Regions from separate parts of the Rhizobium hidalgonense genome, predicted to be linked through region 1. Evidence: riboswitches for the same ligand, from Rfam matches in the RefSeq annotation. Region 1 holds a riboswitch; each other region holds the start of a gene.
What was found. Region 1 has a riboswitch for cobalamin ahead of nrdH (glutaredoxin-like protein NrdH). Riboswitches for the same ligand answer to the same signal wherever they lie in the genome.
Positions count from the first base shown of each region.

Region 2: linked by a shared signal. The riboswitch ahead of cobU (bifunctional adenosylcobinamide kinase/adenosylcobinamide-phosphate guanylyltransferase) and the one ahead of nrdH (glutaredoxin-like protein NrdH) in region 1 are both predicted to bind cobalamin.
Region 3: linked by a shared signal. The riboswitch ahead of bluB (5,6-dimethylbenzimidazole synthase) and the one ahead of nrdH (glutaredoxin-like protein NrdH) in region 1 are both predicted to bind cobalamin.

Region 1 is NZ_CP054027.1:492,687-499,233, forward strand. Features, by position in the region: gene metE (5-methyltetrahydropteroyltriglutamate--homocysteine S-methyltransferase) at 31-2,355, shown strand; cobalamin riboswitch at 2,540-2,765, shown strand; gene nrdH (glutaredoxin-like protein NrdH) at 3,044-3,265, shown strand; gene nrdI (class Ib ribonucleoside-diphosphate reductase assembly flavoprotein NrdI) at 3,278-3,694, shown strand; gene nrdE (class 1b ribonucleoside-diphosphate reductase subunit alpha) at 3,670-5,871, shown strand; gene nrdF (class 1b ribonucleoside-diphosphate reductase subunit beta) at 6,102-6,547, shown strand, end outside.
Region 2 is NZ_CP054027.1:1,845,361-1,851,907, forward strand. Features, by position in the region: gene FFM81_RS08755 (adenylate/guanylate cyclase domain-containing protein) at 1-331, shown strand, start outside; gene FFM81_RS08760 (chloride channel protein) at 386-2,176, opposite strand; cobalamin riboswitch at 2,429-2,824, shown strand; gene cobU (bifunctional adenosylcobinamide kinase/adenosylcobinamide-phosphate guanylyltransferase) at 3,151-3,675, shown strand; gene cobW (cobalamin biosynthesis protein CobW) at 3,680-4,729, shown strand; gene cobN (cobaltochelatase subunit CobN) at 4,734-6,547, shown strand, end outside.
Region 3 is NZ_CP054027.1:1,990,748-1,997,294, reverse strand. Features, by position in the region: gene FFM81_RS09525 (NADP-dependent malic enzyme) at 1-732, shown strand, start outside; gene FFM81_RS09520 (ribonuclease H family protein) at 748-1,281, opposite strand; gene FFM81_RS09515 (DUF2865 domain-containing protein) at 1,431-2,528, shown strand; gene bluB (5,6-dimethylbenzimidazole synthase) at 2,559-3,248, opposite strand; cobalamin riboswitch at 3,291-3,477, opposite strand; gene FFM81_RS09505 (MFS transporter) at 3,681-5,087, shown strand; gene FFM81_RS09500 (methyl-accepting chemotaxis protein) at 5,325-6,547, shown strand, end outside.

The DNA.
Region 1 (6,547 bases):
TGCCTTGCCCATAACCTTCGGGGTAAGGAAATGAGCATCAAGACTGCAAATCTCGGCTTTCCGAGGATCGGAAGCCACCGCGAACTGAAATTCGCGCTGGAAAGCTACTGGGCCGGCAAGAGCAACGCGGCAGCACTCCTGGAAACGGCGAAAAAGCTGCGCGCCGAGAACTGGGAGCTGCAGCAGCAAAAGGGGATCGCCATCATCCCCTCCAATGACTTCTCGCTCTATGATCATGTTCTCGATCTCGCGGTGATGGTCGGCGCGATTCCGGCCGCTTATGGCTGGAAGGGCGGTCCTGTCGATCTCGACACCTATTTTGCGATGGCGCGCGGCTCGACCGGCGAGAGCCATCACGGCGATTGCGGCCATGTCCACCATGGTCACGGGGTGCCGGCGCTGGAGATGACCAAATGGTTCGACACCAACTACCACTACATGGTTCCGGAACTCAGGCGTGACCAGGCGTTCACGCTGACTGCGAATAGACCGCTGGAGGCATTCCTGGAGGCGAAGGCGCTAAGTATCCATACGCGGCCGGTCATTCTAGGGCCAGTCACCTTCCTGAAACTCGCCAAATCCACCGAGGCCGGCTTCGACACGGTCGAGCTGCTCGACCGGCTGCTGCCGGTCTACGCCAAGATATTTGCCGAGTTGAGTGCGGCAGGTGCCGACTGGATACAGGTCGACGAGCCATGCCTCGTCCTCGATCTTTCCGACAGCGAGCGCGCCGCGCTCAACCAGACTTACCGGGCGCTTGGCGAAGTGGTGCCGGATCTCAAGATCATGCTCGCCGGTTATTTCGGCGACTTGGGCGACAATCTTCCGGCGGCAATTGAGTTGCCGGTCGCAGGCCTTCATGTCGATCTGGTGCGCGGGCCGCAGCAGGTCGAGATTCTCCTGGAAAGGACTCCTGATAGTCTCGTGCTGTCGCTCGGCGTCATCGACGGACGCAACATCTGGCGGGCCGATCTAAACGCCATCCTGAACAGGATCGCGCCGCTGGTTTCCAGGTTAGGGGAACATCGACTTCAAATCGCGCCGTCCTGCTCCCTCCTTCACGTGCCGATCGATCTCGATCTGGAAGCAGGGCTCGACGGCGAGCTGAAAACATGGCTCGCCTTTGCGACGCAGAAGCTGGACGAGCTTGCCGTGCTCGGCAGCGGTGCTGCGGACCGGAGCGGCGTTATCGGTGCGCTTGAAGCGTCTTTGCGCGCCGTCGCTGCCCGCGCCTCTTCCTCAAGGGTTCATGACGCCGGAGTTGCGGTGCGATTGGCAGGCATCGACGGGAGGATGAAACGCCGAGGTCGCGCATTCCTCGCGCGCAAAGCGCTTCAGGACGACCGGTTGCGACTGCCGCTCTTCCCTACGACGACGATCGGTTCCTTTCCGCAGACGCCGGAAGTGCGCAAGTCGCGCGCGGCCTATGTCAAGGGTGCGATCAGCGGCTCCGATTACGAGGCCTTCCTCAGAAAGGAGACGGAATCGGCGATCCGCTGGCAGGAGGAGATCGGACTCGACGTGCTCGTTCACGGCGAGTTCGAGCGTAACGACATGGTGCAGTATTTCGGCGAGCAGCTTTCAGGCTTCGCCTTCACCGCCCATGCCTGGGTGCAGAGTTACGGTTCACGCTATGTCCGTCCGCCGATCATCTTCGGCGACGTCTCGCGCCCGAAGCCGATGACGCTGGAATGGTGGCGTTATGCGCAATCGCTGACGGAAAAGCCGGTGAAGGGCATGCTGACGGGGCCGGTGACGATCCTCAACTGGTCCTTCGTCCGCGACGATCTTGCGCGTGCAGATGTCAGCCGGCAGATCGCGCTGGCGATTCGCGACGAGGTGACCGATCTCGAAAAGGCGGGTGCGGCGATGATCCAGATCGATGAGGCGGCACTTCGTGAAGGCCTGCCGCTGCGTCAGGCGGACTGGAAGGCCTATCTCGACTGGGCGGTGGAAAGTTTCCACCTGTGCTCGACCGGCGTTGCCGACGAGACACAGATCCACACCCACATGTGCTATTCGGAGTTCAACCAGATCATCGGCGCCATCGCCGCGATGGATGCCGACGTCATCTCCATCGAGACTTCCCGTTCGAAGATGGAGCTACTGGAAGCCTTCCGAAGCTACAAATATCCGAACGAAATCGGCCCCGGCGTCTACGATATCCATTCGCCGCGCGTTCCCGAGGTCGCCGAGATGACCGAGCTCATGCAGCTTGCCCGCGGGCGACTCTCGGACGGGCAGTTGTGGGTCAATCCGGATTGCGGCCTGAAGACCCGCAAGTGGGAAGAGGTGCGTCCGGCACTCGTCAACATGGTCGCCGCCGCTCATGTGTTGCGGACCACGGGCCGGTGAAGGGCGCTTAAATCTCCGAACAATCTCGAGGAGCCGGCTTTTGCCGGCTCCCTTTTATAAAGGAGTTCTCCACAGCGCTTTTCCGTTAACGCTTCGTTATCCACATCATACACAGGCACGGCGATTCGTCCCCGCCATTGCTGCGCTGCCACAACAACTTGTTGACGTCATCAGCGATTCGAGTACCATATATAGTGTTCGAGGTTCCGTCGATTCGTAGGGATTGATGGCTAAGACGGGAATTCGGTGCGCTTCGCCATCATGGTGCGGCAATGCCGGAGCTGCCCCCGCAACTGTAAGCGGCGAGCAACTGTCCGATTTCAGGTCACTGGAGCATGATGCTCCGGGAAGGCTGGGGCAGACTGCTTTGACCCGTGAGCCAGGAGACCTGCCTCGAGCAAAACGTCCACGGGCGGGGTGTCCGGAAGGTCGCGTTGCATGGCTGCGGGGAATCTCCGCGTCGCGTTTCGCAGGCCCGAACCACCGCCCCGAAACCTTCGTATTGAGCTACTTCGGGGTGAAGTCATGTCAGCATCTCAGTTCAGGCCGCCACCCGCTAGAGGTAGAGGGCGGAGTATGCTCAGCGGCTAAACGGCCGCATAGCTCAGATCATCGAAGAATTTTCGACGGATATCGACAGATTTCCGATCGATGTCCTGCGCCCAATCGCGTCGTCACGAGGAATATCATGACCATTACCGTCTACAGCAAGCCTGCGTGCGTCCAGTGCACTGCCACCTACCGCGCTCTCGACCGCATGGGCGTCGATTATGACATCGTGGATATCTCGCAGGATGCCGAAGCGCTCGATCGCGTCCGCAGCCTCGGCTACATGCAGGCCCCCGTCGTCATCGCCGGCGAGCGGCATTGGGCGGGGTTCCGTCCTGACATGATCAGCGCGCTCTCCTGATCGGAGCAAGCGATGGGGCTGATCGTTTATTATTCCAGCCGATCCGAGAATACCCATCGCTTCGTCGCCAAGCTCGGACTGCGCGCGGCGCGCATTCCGACAGGCGGCGCAGGGCCGTTCCATATCCGCGAACCCTTTGTGCTTGTCGTGCCGACCTATAGCGGCAACGTCGCCGCAGGGATCGTAAAGGGGGCCGTTCCCAAGCAGGTGATCCGCTTCCTTAACGATGCGGAGAACCGAGGACACATCCGCGGCGTGATCGCCGCGGGCAACAGCAATTTCGGCGAGACATACGGGCTCGCCGGCGACGTAATCTCGCGAAAATGTCAGGTGCCTTGCCTCTATAGGTTCGAGCTCATGGGCACCGAGGAGGATGTCGTCAACGTCAAAGACGGGATGGAACGATTTTGGACACGGGAACAACTTTAACGCGGGATGCGGGCGCAAAACCGCATGACAGTTTTGCTGCTGGCGAACGCCCTTTGAAAGCGGTGGAAACCCTCGACTATCACGCGCTGAACGCGATGCTGAACCTCTATGACGACGAAGCGAAGATCCAGCTCGACAAGGACCGCATGGCGGCCAAGCAATATTTCCTGCAGCATGTGAACCAGAACACGGTGTTCTTTCATAATCTGCGGGAAAAGCTCGATTACCTGGTGACCGAAGGCTATTACGAGCAGGAGGTTCTCGACCAATATTCCTTCAATTTCGTCCGCGATCTGTTCGACCAGGCCTATGCGAGGAAATTCCGTTTCCCGACCTTCCTCGGCGCCTTTAAGTATTACACCAGCTATACGCTGAAGACCTTCGACGGAAAACGCTATCTCGAGCGCTACGAGGACCGCATCTGCATGGTGGCACTGGCTTTGGCGCGGGGCGACGAGGCCCTTGCCCGCGACATGGTCGACGAAATCATTTCCGGCCGTTTCCAGCCGGCAACGCCGACCTTTCTCAATGCCGGCAAGAAACAGCGCGGCGAACTGGTCTCCTGCTTCCTGCTGCGCGTCGAGGACAATATGGAATCGATCGGCAGGTCGATCAATTCGGCGCTGCAACTGTCGAAGCGCGGCGGCGGGGTGGCGCTGTCGCTGACCAATATCCGCGAGGCGGGCGCGCCGATCAAGCAGATCGAGAACCAGTCGTCGGGCGTCATCCCGGTCATGAAGCTGCTCGAAGACTCGTTCTCCTATGCCAACCAGCTTGGCGCGCGCCAGGGCGCGGGCGCGGTCTATCTCAATGCCCACCACCCCGACATCATGCGTTTCCTCGATACCAAGCGTGAGAATGCCGACGAGAAAATCCGCATCAAGACGCTATCGCTCGGCGTCGTCGTGCCCGACATCAGCTTCGAACTCGCTAGGAATAACGAGGACATGTACCTGTTCTCGCCCTATGATGTGGAGCGCGTCTATGGCGTGCCCTTTACCGAGATTTCGGTGACGGAAAAGTATCGCGAGATGGTGGCGGACGCCCGCATCTCCAAGAAGAAGATCAAGGCGCGCGAATTTTTCCAGCTGCTCGCCGAAATCCAGTTCGAAAGCGGTTATCCCTACATCATGTTCGAGGACACGGTGAACCGGGCGAACCCGATCGCCGGGCGCATTTCGATGAGCAATCTCTGCTCGGAGATCCTGCAGGTCAGCGAGGCGAGCGAATACGATGACGACCTCTCCTACAAACATCTCGGCAAGGATATTTCCTGCAATCTCGGTTCGCTGAACATTGCCGCAGCCATGGATTCCGCCGATTTCGGCAGGACGATCGAAACCTCGATCCGGGCGCTGACGGCCGTCTCCGACATGAGCCACATCGCTTCGGTTCCCTCGATCGAGAAGGGCAATGACGAGAGCCATGCGATCGGCCTTGGCCAGATGAACCTGCACGGCTATCTCGCCCGCGAACGGGTCTTCTACGGCTCCGAGGAAGGCGTCGATTTCACCAATATCTATTTCTATACGGTGACCTATCACGCGATTCGCGCCTCGAATCTTTTGGCGGTCGAACGCGGCAGCAGCTTCAAGGGCTTCGAGAACTCGAAATATGCCTCCGGCGGATATTTCGACAAATATATCGAGCAGAAATGGAAGCCGGCGACCGAAAAGGTGCAGGCGCTGTTCGACAAATCGGGCATCCCTATTCCGACGCAGGACGATTGGGCGGCGTTGAAGACGGCGGTGATGGCCTCCGGCCTCTATAACCAAAACCTGCAGGCGGTGCCGCCGACCGGATCGATCTCCTACATCAACCACTCGACCTCCTCGATCCATCCGATCGTCTCGAAGATCGAGATCCGCAAGGAAGGCAAGATCGGCCGCGTCTATTATCCGGCGCCGTTCATGACCAACGACAATCTCGATTATTATCAGGACGCCTACGAGATCGGGCCGGAGAAGATCATCGATACCTATGCGGCGGCGACCCAGCATGTCGACCAGGGCCTGTCGCTGACCCTGTTCTTCCGCGACACGGCAACGACGAGGGATATCAACAAGGCGCAGATTTACGCCTGGAGGAAGGGCATCAAGACGATCTACTACATCCGACTTCGCCAGATGGCACTTTCGGGTACGGAAGTGCAGGGGTGTGTGTCTTGCACGCTTTGAGTTGACTTCGCTCCGGAGCATTTGCCCTCACCCTAACCCTCTCCCCGTAAAAACGGGGAGAGGGGACGTGCCAAACGCAGCGTTGAGGGGTGACGAAGCCGGTGCGGCATATTCCCTTCGCCCCGCAGGCGGGGGTCCGAAGGACGGGTCGAGACCAGTGGTTCAACCCCGGTCGGTGCCGGCAGGCGGATGAGGGGCAAATCCGGACAAATTCCTTGAGAGGGACCACAATGAACATGCAATTGAAACCGGCCTCGCGCGTGCGCGCCATCAACTGGAACCGCATCGAGGACGATAAGGATCTCGAAGTCTGGAACCGCCTCACCGGCAATTTCTGGCTGCCCGAAAAGGTGCCGCTGTCGAACGACATTCCTTCCTGGGCGACGCTGACACCGGCCGAGCAGCAGCTGACCATCCGCGTCTTCACCGGGCTGACGCTGCTGGACACGATCCAGAACGGTGTCGGGTCCATCAGGCTGATGGAGGATGCGGTAACGCCGCATGAGGAGGCGGTGCTTTCGAATGTCTCCTTCATGGAGGCGGTACATGCACGCTCCTATTCCTCGATCTTCTCGACGCTGTGCTCGACTGTTGATGTCGACGATGCCTACCGCTGGTCGGAGGAAAACGAATTCCTGCAGCGCAAATCGGCGCTGATCATGGAGCAGTATCGCTC
Region 2 (6,547 bases), 1.4 Mb from region 1:
ACGGAATGTTCTGGAGGCAAACGAGGCTCTGAACCTTCAGCGGAAGCGTGAGGGCGGTCCCGATATCGGCGTCGACGTCGTCCTGCATCTTGGCGAGGTCTTCTACGGAAACGTCGGCGCGCGCGGCCGGCTTGATTTCACGGTGATCGGCAGGGCGGTTAACGAGGCCTCGCGGCTGGAGAAACTCTGCGGCGAACTTGGCCAGCACCTTCTGATGTCGGAAAGCTTCGCCGTCGCCTGCGGGACTGCCTGCGAACGTCTGGGATCGTTCGAATTGCGCGGCGTTTCGAAGAGGGCCGATGTGTTCAAGCTTGCCGTGGCTACTCTCTGATTCGAAATATCATAGTGTGTCTGAAAGACGCGCGACGCTGCAGGTCGTAACGGCTCAGATCTCGCCTGACACTTCGCGGCGGCGACGGTCGAGTTCTTCGCTGTAGCGGCGCAGGGTGTGGCTTTCGCTGAGCTGGCCGATCACCTTGCGTTCGATCAGGTTATTGACGACGGCAAGGGCTTCGCTTTCGCTCTTGTCGAAGATCGCCGCCGCCTGCCTGGCGTTCATCTGTGGCTGCAGGAAATCGTTGCGGTAGTGGATGAAATCGGCGAGCGTCTTGCCCTCGTCCTGCGCGTCGGTCGGGTTGGCGTAGATTTCCGGCACCAGCACGAGGCCCAGATATTTGTCGCTCTCCTCGACGAGGATAACGCGCTGGGTGGAGCCGATCGGAAAGGCCTGCTTGAACTCTTCCAGCGTGATACCGGCCCTGGCCTTCTTGACGTCGGCGCGCATCAGCTTGTCCACCGTCAGGTTACGGATCCAGCCGACGTCATGGGCGCTGCGGATGCTTTCGCCGCGCAGATGGAAGCGCCATGTGGCGAAGGAGTAGCCGAAGGTCGAGCGCACGACGAGCGAGGAGGTGATGACGGCGGCGAGCACCAGCGCCGTGATCGGAAAATCGCCGGTAATTTCGAGCGCCAGGAAGGTCATCGTCAGCGGCCCGCCGATGACGGCGACCGCAAGCGAACTCATGCCGACAACGGCATAGATGACGGGCGTCAGCGTCGCATCGGCGAAATAGGGACCGCAATAAGCAAAAAGCTTACCAAGCAGGGCGCCCATGAACAGTGAGGCGAAGAACAGGCCGCCCCTGAAGCCCGAGCCGATCGAGATCGCCGAGGCCAGCGATTTCAACAGAAAGAGGCCGATCAGCGCCGGGACAGCCACGTCGCGGGAAAGGTTGAGATGTAGCGCCCCGTGGCCGGCCGAAAGCACCTGCGGCGAGATCATCGCCAAGAGCCCGACAACGATGCCGCCCAGCGCCGGGCGAAAGGGCGGGGCGATCGCGCTCTTGCGCGCCAGTTCTTCGATGAAGGCGACGCCCTGCATCAGCAGGATGCCGACGCCGGCGCAAAAGACGCCGAGCAGTAGAGCCGGGATATAATCGGCCGGCACGACCGAGCCGAAGCTGCCGATATCGATGGTGAAATCGCCCTCGGTGAGTAATCGCGCGATGAGGGTCGAGACGAGGGCTGAGACGACGACGGGGGTCAGCGACACGATCGTATAGGTGCCGATGATCAGCTCGAAGGCATAGAAAGCGCCGGTCAGCGGTGCGTTGAAGGCGGCGGCGATGGCGCCGGCCGCACCGCAGCCGACGAGCACGCGCAGGTCGGAGCGGCGAAGCTGCAGCTTCAGGCCGAATTTCGAGGCGAGGCCGGCGGCAAGCTGGGTATAACCGGCCTCCAGGCCGACCGAGGCGCCGAAACCGTTGGAAATCAGGTTCTGCACCGCGACGATGATACTGTCGGTCAAGGACAGGCGGCCGCCATGCAGCGCATTCGCCTCGATCGGATCGACCATTGGCTTCTTGCGCCGTTTCGCCAGGACGAAAAGCAGCAGACCGAGCAGGACGCCGCCGACGACGGGGGCGGTGAGCAGCAGCAGCTTGTCTTCGATCAATGAGGAGCTCAGCCTTTCGTCGTCCGATATGCCGAAGACCAGCTGGTGCAATTCATTGGAGACGAAGCTCATACCGGTGACGGCAAGTCCCGAGGCGATGCCGACGACGGCGCCGGCGAGCGACAGGCCGACCTCGCTGCGACGGGTCAGCGCGCGCAACCGCTCCGGATCAAAGAAAACACGCAGCGCGCGCAGGCGGCGCTGATCCAATTTCATAAACATGGCTAGACAACTAGGCGGGGAGAGACCCGGTCAAGGGCGGTGATGCCGTCCGCTTGCCTTGCAATTGCGGCGAAAAGCCGGCGCGAGAGTCAAATATTTATGACGTAAGTCTCTGATAAATGACGATAATTCTGGTAGGGTAAGTCGTGTTTGGCCGAGCGTGCCGCGTCGCAAACGATTGGCCCACCGCCAAGGCCGGTTGACTTCACCCTTGAGCTTGCCTAACCATCCCTCAACGGATGGTCGCCTGACCATCCAGATATAACGGATGGTTCCGGATCGGTGTAATGCCTTTCCGGATGAAAAGGGAATGTGACGGGGCGGACCCAAACCGGGGGCCTTCATCACAGCCGACCCCGCGACTGTAGAGCGGTCAGGGTCTTCCATCCGGCATCGAGCCCTTTCGGCCGGCGGCCTCGCAATGGTGCAGGCGGACGGGACGGGCGACATGCCGGAAAAGCCACTGGACATGCATGGTGATCAACCGGGGTCGGACGCCTCTATTTCTACGAATCGTCCACCTCTTCGCCGATGCAGCCGGGAAGGCGAGGCAGACCCGCTGGCACGATCAGGGGCGACCGTAACGGGTCGCCCCGATCGCCGCCGATACCCGCGAGCCAGGAGACCTGCCATTCGTGCCGGGCAAGAAGCCCACCCCTGGGCAAGAGGCCCGCTGCCAGCACGGAGGTTGTTTTGGCTGAACGATTGAATTCGGCGCGGCCTGGTGCGGCGCCATTGGGTGGCCATTCCGTCCCTCTCGGTGAGGGGCGTGTGATACGCACTTTCCTATCCTCCCTCATTCCTGTGCTCGTCACAGGAATCCAGTGCGCCCAAGTCCTTGGGCGCGGGAGAATTCTTGAGAGTCTGTATGGAGTCATTCACGGCGCGGACGCGCCGTGGCTGGATTCCTGTGACGAGCAAAGGAATGAGGGAGTGTGGCGGGGCGTCGCATTCTCGCACGAGGCCATCTGCGCATGACGATCGCCCCCTCCAACTCCACCCTTATCCTCGGCGGTGCACGCTCGGGCAAATCCCGTTTTGCCGAATCCCTCGTCGTCGCGACCGGCCTCGGTCGCCACTACCTCGCCACCGGCCGCGCCTGGGACGACGAGATGCGGGCGCGCATTGATCAGCACAGGGCCGACCGCGGTCCCTCCTGGACGACGCATGAGGAGCCGCTCGATCTTGTCGGCAAGCTTGCCGCCATCGACGGCGAGGGGCGCATCGTGCTGATCGACTGCCTGACGCTCTGGGTCACCAATCTGATGATGGAGGAGCGTGATTTGGCAGCGGAGTTTACGGCGCTTGCCGATTTCCTGCCTGGCGCCAGGGCGCGGCTCGTTTTCGTTTCCAACGAGGTCGGCCTCGGCATCGTTCCCGACAATCGCATGGCGCGGGATTTTCGCGATCATGCCGGCCGGCTGCACCAATCGATCGCGGCGAAGGCCGCCGAAGTCTATTTTATCGCGGCAGGTCTGCCGATGAAAATGAAGGGTTAAGTCCATGAACCAGCAGAAGATTCCAGCAACCGTCATCACCGGCTTCCTCGGCGCCGGCAAGACGACGATGATCCGCAACCTGCTCACCAATGCCGGGGGCAAGAAGATTGCGCTGATTATCAACGAATTCGGCGATCTCGGTGTCGATGGCGAGGTGCTGAAAGGCTGCGGCGCTGAGAATTGCACCGAGGACGATATCATCGAGCTCACCAATGGCTGCATCTGCTGCACCGTTGCCGACGATTTCATTCCGACGATGACGAAGCTCCTGGAACGAGAGCAGCGGCCCGACCATATCGTCATCGAAACCTCGGGGCTTGCCTTGCCGCAGCCTTTGGTCGCCGCCTTCAACTGGCCCGACATTCGCACTCAGGTGACCGTCGACGGCGTCATCACGGTGGTCGACAGTGCGGCTGTCGCCGCCGGCCGCTTCGCCGACGACCATGATGCCGTTGATGCGGCGCGCAGTGAGGATGCATCGCTCGATCACGAAAGCCCGATCGAGGAACTGTTCGAGGACCAGCTCACTTGCGCCGATCTGATCGTGCTCAACAAGACCGACCTGATCGACGTCGCCGGCCTTGGCCGCGTGCGTGACGAAGTCGCCTCCCGCACCGTGCGCAAGCCGGTGATTATCGAGGCGAAAAACGGCGAGGTTCCGGCCGGCATCCTGCTCGGCCTCGGCATCGGCACGGAGGATGATATCGCCAACCGCAAGTCGCATCACGAGTTGGAGCATGAGGACGGCGCGCCGCACGATCACGATGAATTCGACAGCTTCGTCGTCGAGCTTGGCGCCGTTGCCGATCCCGCCGGCTTCGTCGAAGCGCTGAAGACGATCATCTCAACCCATGACGTGCTGCGCCTCAAGGGCTTCGTCGATATCTCGGGCAAGCCGATGCGCCTGCAGCTGCAGGCGGTCGGCAGCCGCATCGACCATTACTTCGACCGGGCTTGGGGCCTGGGCGAAACGCGCGCAACGCGCCTCGTTGTCATCGGCCTGCACGAAATGGATGAGGGTGCGGTAAGGGCGGCGATCGAGGCGCTGGCGTAAGCCCATGCATCTGCTTCTGGCTCAACAGGGAACGATCAGCGACGGCGAGGAGGCGATCGACCTCGGGCAGACGCCCGGCGATATCCTGTTCCTGTCGGCGGCCGACAGCGAGCTTGCGGCGATCGCGGCCGCCCGTCACGGCGGCGAGGGGCGGCATTCGCTGAGGCTTGCGAGCCTGATGAGCCTCAAGCACCCGATGTCGGTCGATACCTATGTCGAGCGGACAGTGCGGCACGCCAAGCTGATCATCGTGCGCGCGCTCGGCGGCGCCAGCTATTTCCACTATGCACTGGAGGCGCTGCATGCTTGTGCGGCTCGCAGCGGTGCGTTGATTGCCGTGCTGCCGGGCGATGCCAGGCCGGATGCGGGGCTTGTGCCTTTTTCGAATGTCGATCTCGACGATCTGAACGCGCTCTGGGCCTATCTGATCGAAGGCGGCGATGCCAATGCGCGGGCCTTTCTCGATTATGCCGGGGCGATGCTGTCGGGGGCGGAGAAGCCGGCACCGGCCGCACCCTTGATGAAGGCCGGCATCTGGTGGCCGGGGCGGGGGCTGATCGGGGTCGAGGAGTGGCGGCGGGTGGCTCTGGAGGTGCCCTCCTTATCGATGGAGGTTGTGGTACCCCCCTCTGTCCTGCCGGACATCTCCCCCACAAGGGGGGAGATCGGCAAGTCGCTTGGGCTTCCAACAAAAGAAACGTTTGAGAATGCCGCACTTTCGCCGGAAGAGGCGGCACGAGGCCTCTCATCCCCGATCTCCCCCCTTGTGGGGGAGATGTCCGGCAGGACAGAGGGGGGTACCCCAAGCTCGACGGAAGACGTGGAATTCGAACCTACAGTTTCCCCCATCGTCGCCATCAGCTTCTACCGCGCCCTCGTGCAGAGCGGCGAAACCAAGCCGATCGAGGCGTTGATCGACGCTTTGCAGTCGCTTGGCCTGAGGCCGCTGCCGGTCTTTGCCTACAGCCTCAAGGATCCGGTTTCGATGGGCATCATCGAGAGCGTGTTTTCGGCGCTGAAACCCGATGTCGTCATCAACACCACCGGCTTTGCAGTTTCGGCCCCGGGTGCGGACCGGCAGCCGACAGTGCTGGAGGCGGATGGGGCGGTCGTGCTGCAGGCGATCCTGTCGGCCTCGTCGCGGGAGGCATGGGCTGCCTCCTCGCAAGGTCTGTCGGCGCGTGATCTCGGCATGAATGTGGCGCTGCCGGAAGTCGACGGAAGGGTGTTGGCGCGGGCAGTCTCCTTCAAGACGGCGGCGCGCTACGATGCGGCGGTCGAGACGAACATCGTCGCCAGCGAACCAGACGCCGGCCGGGTGCGCTATACGGCGAAACTCGCCGCCAATTGGGCGCGGTTGCGTGGAAGGCCGGCGCGTGACCGGCGCATCGCGCTCGTCATGGCGAACTATCCGAACCGCGACGGTCGGCTCGGCAACGGGGTCGGCCTGGATACGCCGGCCGGCAGCATCGAGGTGCTTCGGGCGATGGAAGCCGCGGGTTATCCGCTTGCCGATATTCCGGCCGACGACGACGCGCTGATCCAGCATCTGATGCAAGGGCCGACCAATTCAGGGCATGACGGCAGGATCATCCGCGAGACGCTTTCCCTGAGTCGCTACAATGGCTTCTTGGAATATCTTCCCAATCAGATTCAGGACGAGGTGAGAGCCCGCTGGGGAGATCCCGAGAGCGATCCGTATTTTCGCGAGGGCGTCTTCGCCCTGCCTTTCGCCCGCTTCGGCGGCGTGCTCGTCGGCATCCAGCCGGCGCGCGGCTACAATATCGATCCCAAAGAAAGTTACCATTCGCCGGATCT
Region 3 (6,547 bases), 1.5 Mb from region 1:
TTCTCCCTCGTCGGCCGCCGCGGTGTCATCCCGGAAGCCGCGCGCACCATCGTGCGTACCAATACCACCGTCATCGGCGCGCTGGCGCTCAGGCGCGGCGAGGCCGATGCGCTGATCTGCGGCCTGGAAGGCCGCTACGAAAAGCATCTGCGCGACGTCCGCCAGATCATCGGCAAACGCAAGGATGTCCGCGATTTCTCCGCCCTCAGCCTGATGATCTCGCAGCGCGGCGCCACCTTCTTCACCGACACCTACGTCACCTTCAATCCGAGCGCTGAGGAAGTTGCCGAGTCGACGGTGCTGGCGGCCGAGGAAATCCGCCGCTTCGGCATCACCCCGCGTGCTGCGCTCGTCTCGCATTCCAATTTCGGCTCGCGCGAATCCGAAAGCGCCACGAAGATGCGCAACGCCCTGCAGCTGGTGCGCGACACCGCGCCCGATCTCGAGGTCGATGGGGAAATGCATGGCGAAAGCGCTATCACCGAAGCGCTGCGCAAACGTGTCATGCCGGATACGACGCTGCACGATGAAGCAAATCTGCTGGTCTTCCCGAACCTCGACGCCGCCAACATCACGCTTGGTGTGGTGAAGTCGATGACCGACGGCCTGCATGTCGGCCCGATCCTGCTCGGCACCGCCCTGCCCGCCCACATCCTCGCGCCCTCGGTCACCTCCCGCGGTGTCGTCAACATGGCGGCGCTGGCCGTCGTCGAGGCGTCGCAGCCGGCATAGCCGGCTGCGAACATATCAGCCACCCGGGATCGACAAGCGCCCATTGTCCGCGAGCACATCCGCGCGTTCGTTGCCGATAATTCCCGAATGGCCCTTGCACCAGGCAATGCTCACCAGGGCGTTCCGGGATAGCTGAAGATCGACCGCTTTCCAGAGTTCCGCATTGTCGATCGTTCGCCTTCGCCCATTCCCGTTCGGGCCGCTTTTCTTCCAGTCGTTGTTCTTCCAGATATGTCGCCGGCTGTTGCAGCCTTTGACGGCATAGATGGAATCCGACCAGATGACCGCGGCTTCGCCAGTTGTTTGGCTATTGATCCACATGGCTGCCTTGAGAACGGCGGTCAATTCCATCGCATTATTGCTGGAATCTTCAACGCCACCGTAATCGGCGGCAATTTCCACCGCATCGCGATAAGCGATAAACGACCATCCTCCATGCCCGGAACCGGGCTCGTAACAACCGTCCGCGAAGACGTGAAGGCCGTGTTGGGAGCCCGGTGCGCCTGATGCCGGTGCGGAGGATCGGATCTCGTCGGGAATGCCTGTCATTTTCACCGGGTCTCGGGCGATTACTGGATAAGGTCGCGAAAATACGCTAGGATTTCATCTGAGCTTATTAAGAGAAACACGTTAAGGGAAAACGCGCGGCCGGTTGAAGTCGCCAGTGACCATCGACACTTTCTCATCCGGAACGAGCCGTGAAACGCCGAAACCTGTCTCTTGCGCTTCTTCTTGCCATCGCGGCGCCCGCCGCCGCGCAGACCAGCGTCATCTGCGAGGATCTGCGCGGCCGCCTCGCCGACCTGCCGCGATCGATCGGCAACGGCAACGGCCCGGAAGCCCGCCAATATGCCAGCGCCATGGCCGAGCAGAACCTTGAACTGCGCAAGGTTCGCAACGACCTGCGCAGCTACGGCTGCACCTCCGGCAGCATGGTGGTGATCGGCGGCGAAAGTGCCGATTATTGCGACGAGCTCTCGCAGGCCGAAGCCCGGATGATCGACAATATCCGTTATCTCCAGGACCGCCGCGCCGAGCTGCGCGCCCAGGGCGGCGGTGATGACGGCGCCCGCCGCGAGTTGATTGCCGCGCTCGACCGCAACGGCTGCAACAGCGAAAACTTCTATGCGCCCGACGAGCGTCGCGCCAACGACCCCGCTCCGAGCGTCGAGGAACAGGCAATGCGCTCCGATACCTTCATCCCGCTCGGCGGCGGTGGAGAGGTCGACCCGCGTTACGGCCTGCCGCGGGCCGACATGATGTCGCCTGTCAGCACCATGTGCGTGCGCAGCTGCGACGGTGGTTTCTTTCCGATCAGCTCGAACGCCACCTCGGTCGATTTCGGCCGCGACGCCGAGACCTGCGCCAAGATGTGCCCCGGCATCGAGACGGAACTCTTCTATCGCGACGTGACGAGTACCGAGGCCTCGAACATGATCTCGGTTGCAACCGGCACGCCCTACAGCGCCATGAAGAACGCCTTTGCCTACAAGAACCGCACACCTGGCGAAAAGACCTCCTGCGCCTGCAATCTCACCGCCTATTACGACGAGATGCGCGGCAAGCAGGCGGTGAGCCAACCGCCGCAGCAGGGCTCGATCACCACCATCCACACCAATCCGCCGGCGAAGGATGCCGCTGCGGCCGCCGCGCCGCAGCCATCGGTTCCGGAACGTCCCTACGACCCCACGAAGAGCAAGGTCCGCCAGGTCGGCCCGCAGTTCCTCGCCGGCGATCAGGGCTCGATCGACCTCGCCAATCCGGCAACGCCGGGACCGCAGCCGCAACAGCAGTGATTGGCCGAGCCGCGTTCGAAGCGACGCCGTTCAGCGCTCGCTGCGCCCCCAGCCATCATGAAACACCAGCTCCTCGAGCGGCAGCCGCTGCCGCCAGCCTTTGACGGAGAGTTCCGGCTGGTCATAGAGCCGATCGACAAAACCGGCGCAGAGCCAGGCGACCACCTCGATATGCTCGGGTATGCCGAGAATGCTCTTCAGGTCGCCTTCCCGAAAGATGCTAACCCAGCCGATGCCGATCCCCTCAGTGCGGGCCGCTAGCCAGAGATTCTGGATCGCGCAGACTGTGGAATAGCTGTCCATCCTCGGATTATGAGTGCGCCCCAGCACCACGCTGCCGCTGCGGGTGGGATCGCAGGTCACGCATATGCCGAGCGGCGCCTCGACGATGCCTTCGAGCTTGAGCGAGCGATAGGCCTGCCGCCGCTCGCCCTCGAACATTAATGCCGCCTCCTCGTTGGCCTTGGCAAAAGCGTCCCGGATGCGCGCTCGCACAGTTGGACTTTTCACCAGAATGAAATTCCACGGCTGCATGAAGCCGACGGAGGGCGCATGATGGGCGGCCGTCAGCAGCCGCGCCACGACATCGTCGGGCAACGGGTCGGGCAGGAACTGGCTGCGCACGTCGCGCCGCGTCATGATCGCGTGATAAACGGCTTGGCGTTCAGCCAAGGAAAAACCGGACGCCACTGACAGGGCATCCTCATCAAAGGGTCGCATCGTCAAATCCCCAACAACGCAACCGCCCGCCGTCCGCGCGGGTTGGGTCTATCTTGCCAGGCCGGTCTTCTGACTTGGCGTCATCCGTCTGCCGCAGCCTTCCCGGCAAGAGCCAGTGGCGTAATGTTGCGGCAAGCGTCGGCCTTACAGCGTTGGGCACGTTCCGGCCTTGCACCGGATTCCCGATTCTCCCGCTTTGACGGCGGGCACCTGACGGCGCATCTATTTCAGGAAACGGGTGCTGCGGCAAGGCCGCTCCGATGGCGCAGTCGAAAGCGAAGCGCAATAATGAGCTCACCCCGCCCCGCGTCGGTTTGAAGCAGCTCGCCAAACCCCTTCATCGATCGTTTCTATGGCCTTATCATCGCCGACGGCGTATGGACGATGCAGTCCCTCGCAGCACCCCGGTTGCCCGTGTCCCGCCTGACGCCCATGATCCTTGCGGTCGCCCTGTTCATGGAACAGATGGATTCGACCGTGATCGCCACTAGCCTGCCGGCCATCGCCGCCGATATCGGCACCTCGCCGATCGCGCTGAAGCTTGCCGTCACCAGCTATCTCGTGGCGCTGGCGATCTTCATCCCGATCAGCGGCTGGATGTCCGATCGTTTCGGCGCGCGCAACATCTTCCGCCTGGCAATCTCAGTCTTCATGATCGGCTCGGTCGCCTGCGCCTTTTCCAATTCGATCGCCGCTTTCGTCGTCTCGCGGCTGATCCAGGGCGCCGGCGGCTCGATGATGACGCCGGTCAGCCGCCTGCTGCTGGTTCGGGGAACGCCGCGCCACGAACTCGTTGATGCCATGGCCTGGCTTACCATTCCCGCCCTGATCGGCCCGATCATGGGGCCGCCGATCGGCGGTTTTCTGACCACCTATCTCACCTGGCACTGGATCTTCTGGATTAACGTCCCGATCGGCGTCGCCGGCATTATCCTCGTCACGCGTTTCCTGCCGGCGGTCGAGCCGCGCAGTCCGCGGCCGATGGATTTTCCCGGCTTCTTCCTTTGCGGCATCGGCTTTTCCGGCTTCGTCTTCGGCCTGTCGGTCATCAGCCTGCCGGCCGTGCCCATCATCTACGGTTATATCACCGTGGCGATCGGCATCCTTGCCGGGTCTATCTACCTTCTGCATGCCCGCCGCGCGCCCCATCCGCTTCTCGATCCGAAAATGTTCCGCTACCCGCTGTTCCGGGCGGCTATCCTCGGCGCCTCCAATTTCCGCATGGGCCTCGGCGCTCTGCCCTTTCTGATGCCGCTGATGCTGCAGCTCGGTTTCGGCCTGACGCCGTTGCAATCGGGCTCGGTCACCTTCGTCAGCGCGCTCGGCTCGATGGGGTCGAAATTCGCCGCTTCGCGCACCTTCAATGCCTTCGGCTTCCGAACCGTCATATCGATCACCACCTTGCTGGCGGCAATCTTCCTCGGCATCAACGGGCTCTTCACCGTTGCAACGCCGCTGCCGCTGATCATGGCCTGCCTGCTGATCGGCGGCCTGTTCCGCTCCATGGCCTTTTCCGGCGTCAACGCCATGGCCTTCGGCGATGTCGACGATGCCGACAGCAGCCAGGCGACCGCGATCAACGCTGTTGCCCAGCGTATCTCCATGGCGATGGGTGTGGCGATTGCCGGCAGCATCCTGGAAATTTCGAGCAGTCTCCACGGCGGCAGGCTGCTGGTTTCGGATTTCCACATCGCCTTTTTCAGCGTCTCTGCCATTTCGGCGCTGGCCTGCATCACCTTCCTGCGCCTGCCGCGCGATGCCGGCGCGGAGCTGACGACGCGCCGCCGCAAGCATCGCGGGATCGAGCCCGACGGGGCCATGGCGGAAAACAGCCCCTAATTTCGCAAGAAAAGCAGCTCTCGGCGATCAAGGCCGGCCGAAACGCCGGTCCGCGCCGGTATCCCATTCTACTTTATGATTTATTCACACATCAAAGACACACTGCGTCTGCGCGTTTTGGGTCGCAAGGGGGACATGGGCATGAGTGCTCATGCTGCGACTGCCGGCGTGGATGCCCGTGTTGATAGGCTGGTCGAGAACATATCCGACTGAGCTGCGTTTCGAGGCCCCCGCGGCATGTTCCAACTTTTGAAAACGATGCCTCTGACAGCCAAGCTGGCGGCGATTATCGTGGCCGTCAACCTTTGCGGCATCTCCGCTTTTGCAACCTACACCTGGATGTACGAAACCAGGGCGTTGATCGATGGCGCCAAGGCGAACTGGTCCAAGGATGCGGAGCAGTTTGCGTCCCTGGCTGCCGGCGGCGTAAAATGGGGCAAGGCGAACGCCGTTCGCGAGGCCTATTCGCTCTACCGCGACGATCCCTCGCTCGACCTGGTGCAGTTTGCTGCCTTCAACGCGGAACCTGCCGCCGTCGACACGTGGACGCGCGACGGCATTGACGGTCTGCCCGCACCGGCCGATCTGGCGAAACGCCTCAGCACCAAGCCCGAAAAAACGACGATCGATGACAGCGGAATATCTGCCGGCGTGGTCACGATCATCGCGCCGCTTCCGCTGGATAAGTCTGGCAAGGCCACCGGCTACGTCGTCACCAACTGGTCGATCGAAAAAATCGCTGCCGAAGTCAAGCAGAAGGTCCTGATTTCGCTGCTGACGCAGTTCGCGATTACCGCCATGGCGGTTGTCGCCTTTCTTCTCGCCATGCGCAGCCTCGTCGGCCGCCCCCTCAGAATTCTCAGTGAAAGAATCAGCGCGTTGCAGAAGGGCGATCTGGCCTCTCCCGTCACCTACCGGGAAAATGGCGACGAGATCGGCTTCCTCGCACGTGCCTTGGAAGTTTTCCGCAATGAGGCGATTGCCAAGGTCGAAAGAGAGCAAGCAGCGGCCGAACAGAGCGCCTCGTTCGACGCCGAACGGGCGCGCAACACCTTGTTGACGGAAGAGGCCAGCAACGCTCAGCGGCTGGTCATGACAGCGCTAGCAAATGAATTGGAAAAACTCGCCGCCGGCGATTTCTCGATACAGCTCGCCGATCTCGGCCCAGAATTCGATAAATTGCGGCAGGATTTCAATAATATGGTTCATGCGGTCGCAGCCGCGCTGACGGAAATCAAGACTGCCTCCGTCGCGGTTGAAGGCGGCTCGAGCGAGCTGGCATCCTCCGCCGATCAGCTCGCCAGGCGGACTGAGCAACAGGCCGCCGCCCTGGAACAGACCGCCGCGGCCCTTGATGAGGTAACGACGACGGTCAGAACCTCGTCGCAGCGGGCCGAAGATACCGGCAAGCTGGTCGAGGAAACCAAGCGCAGCGCCCATGTCTCGGCAACGGTGGTACG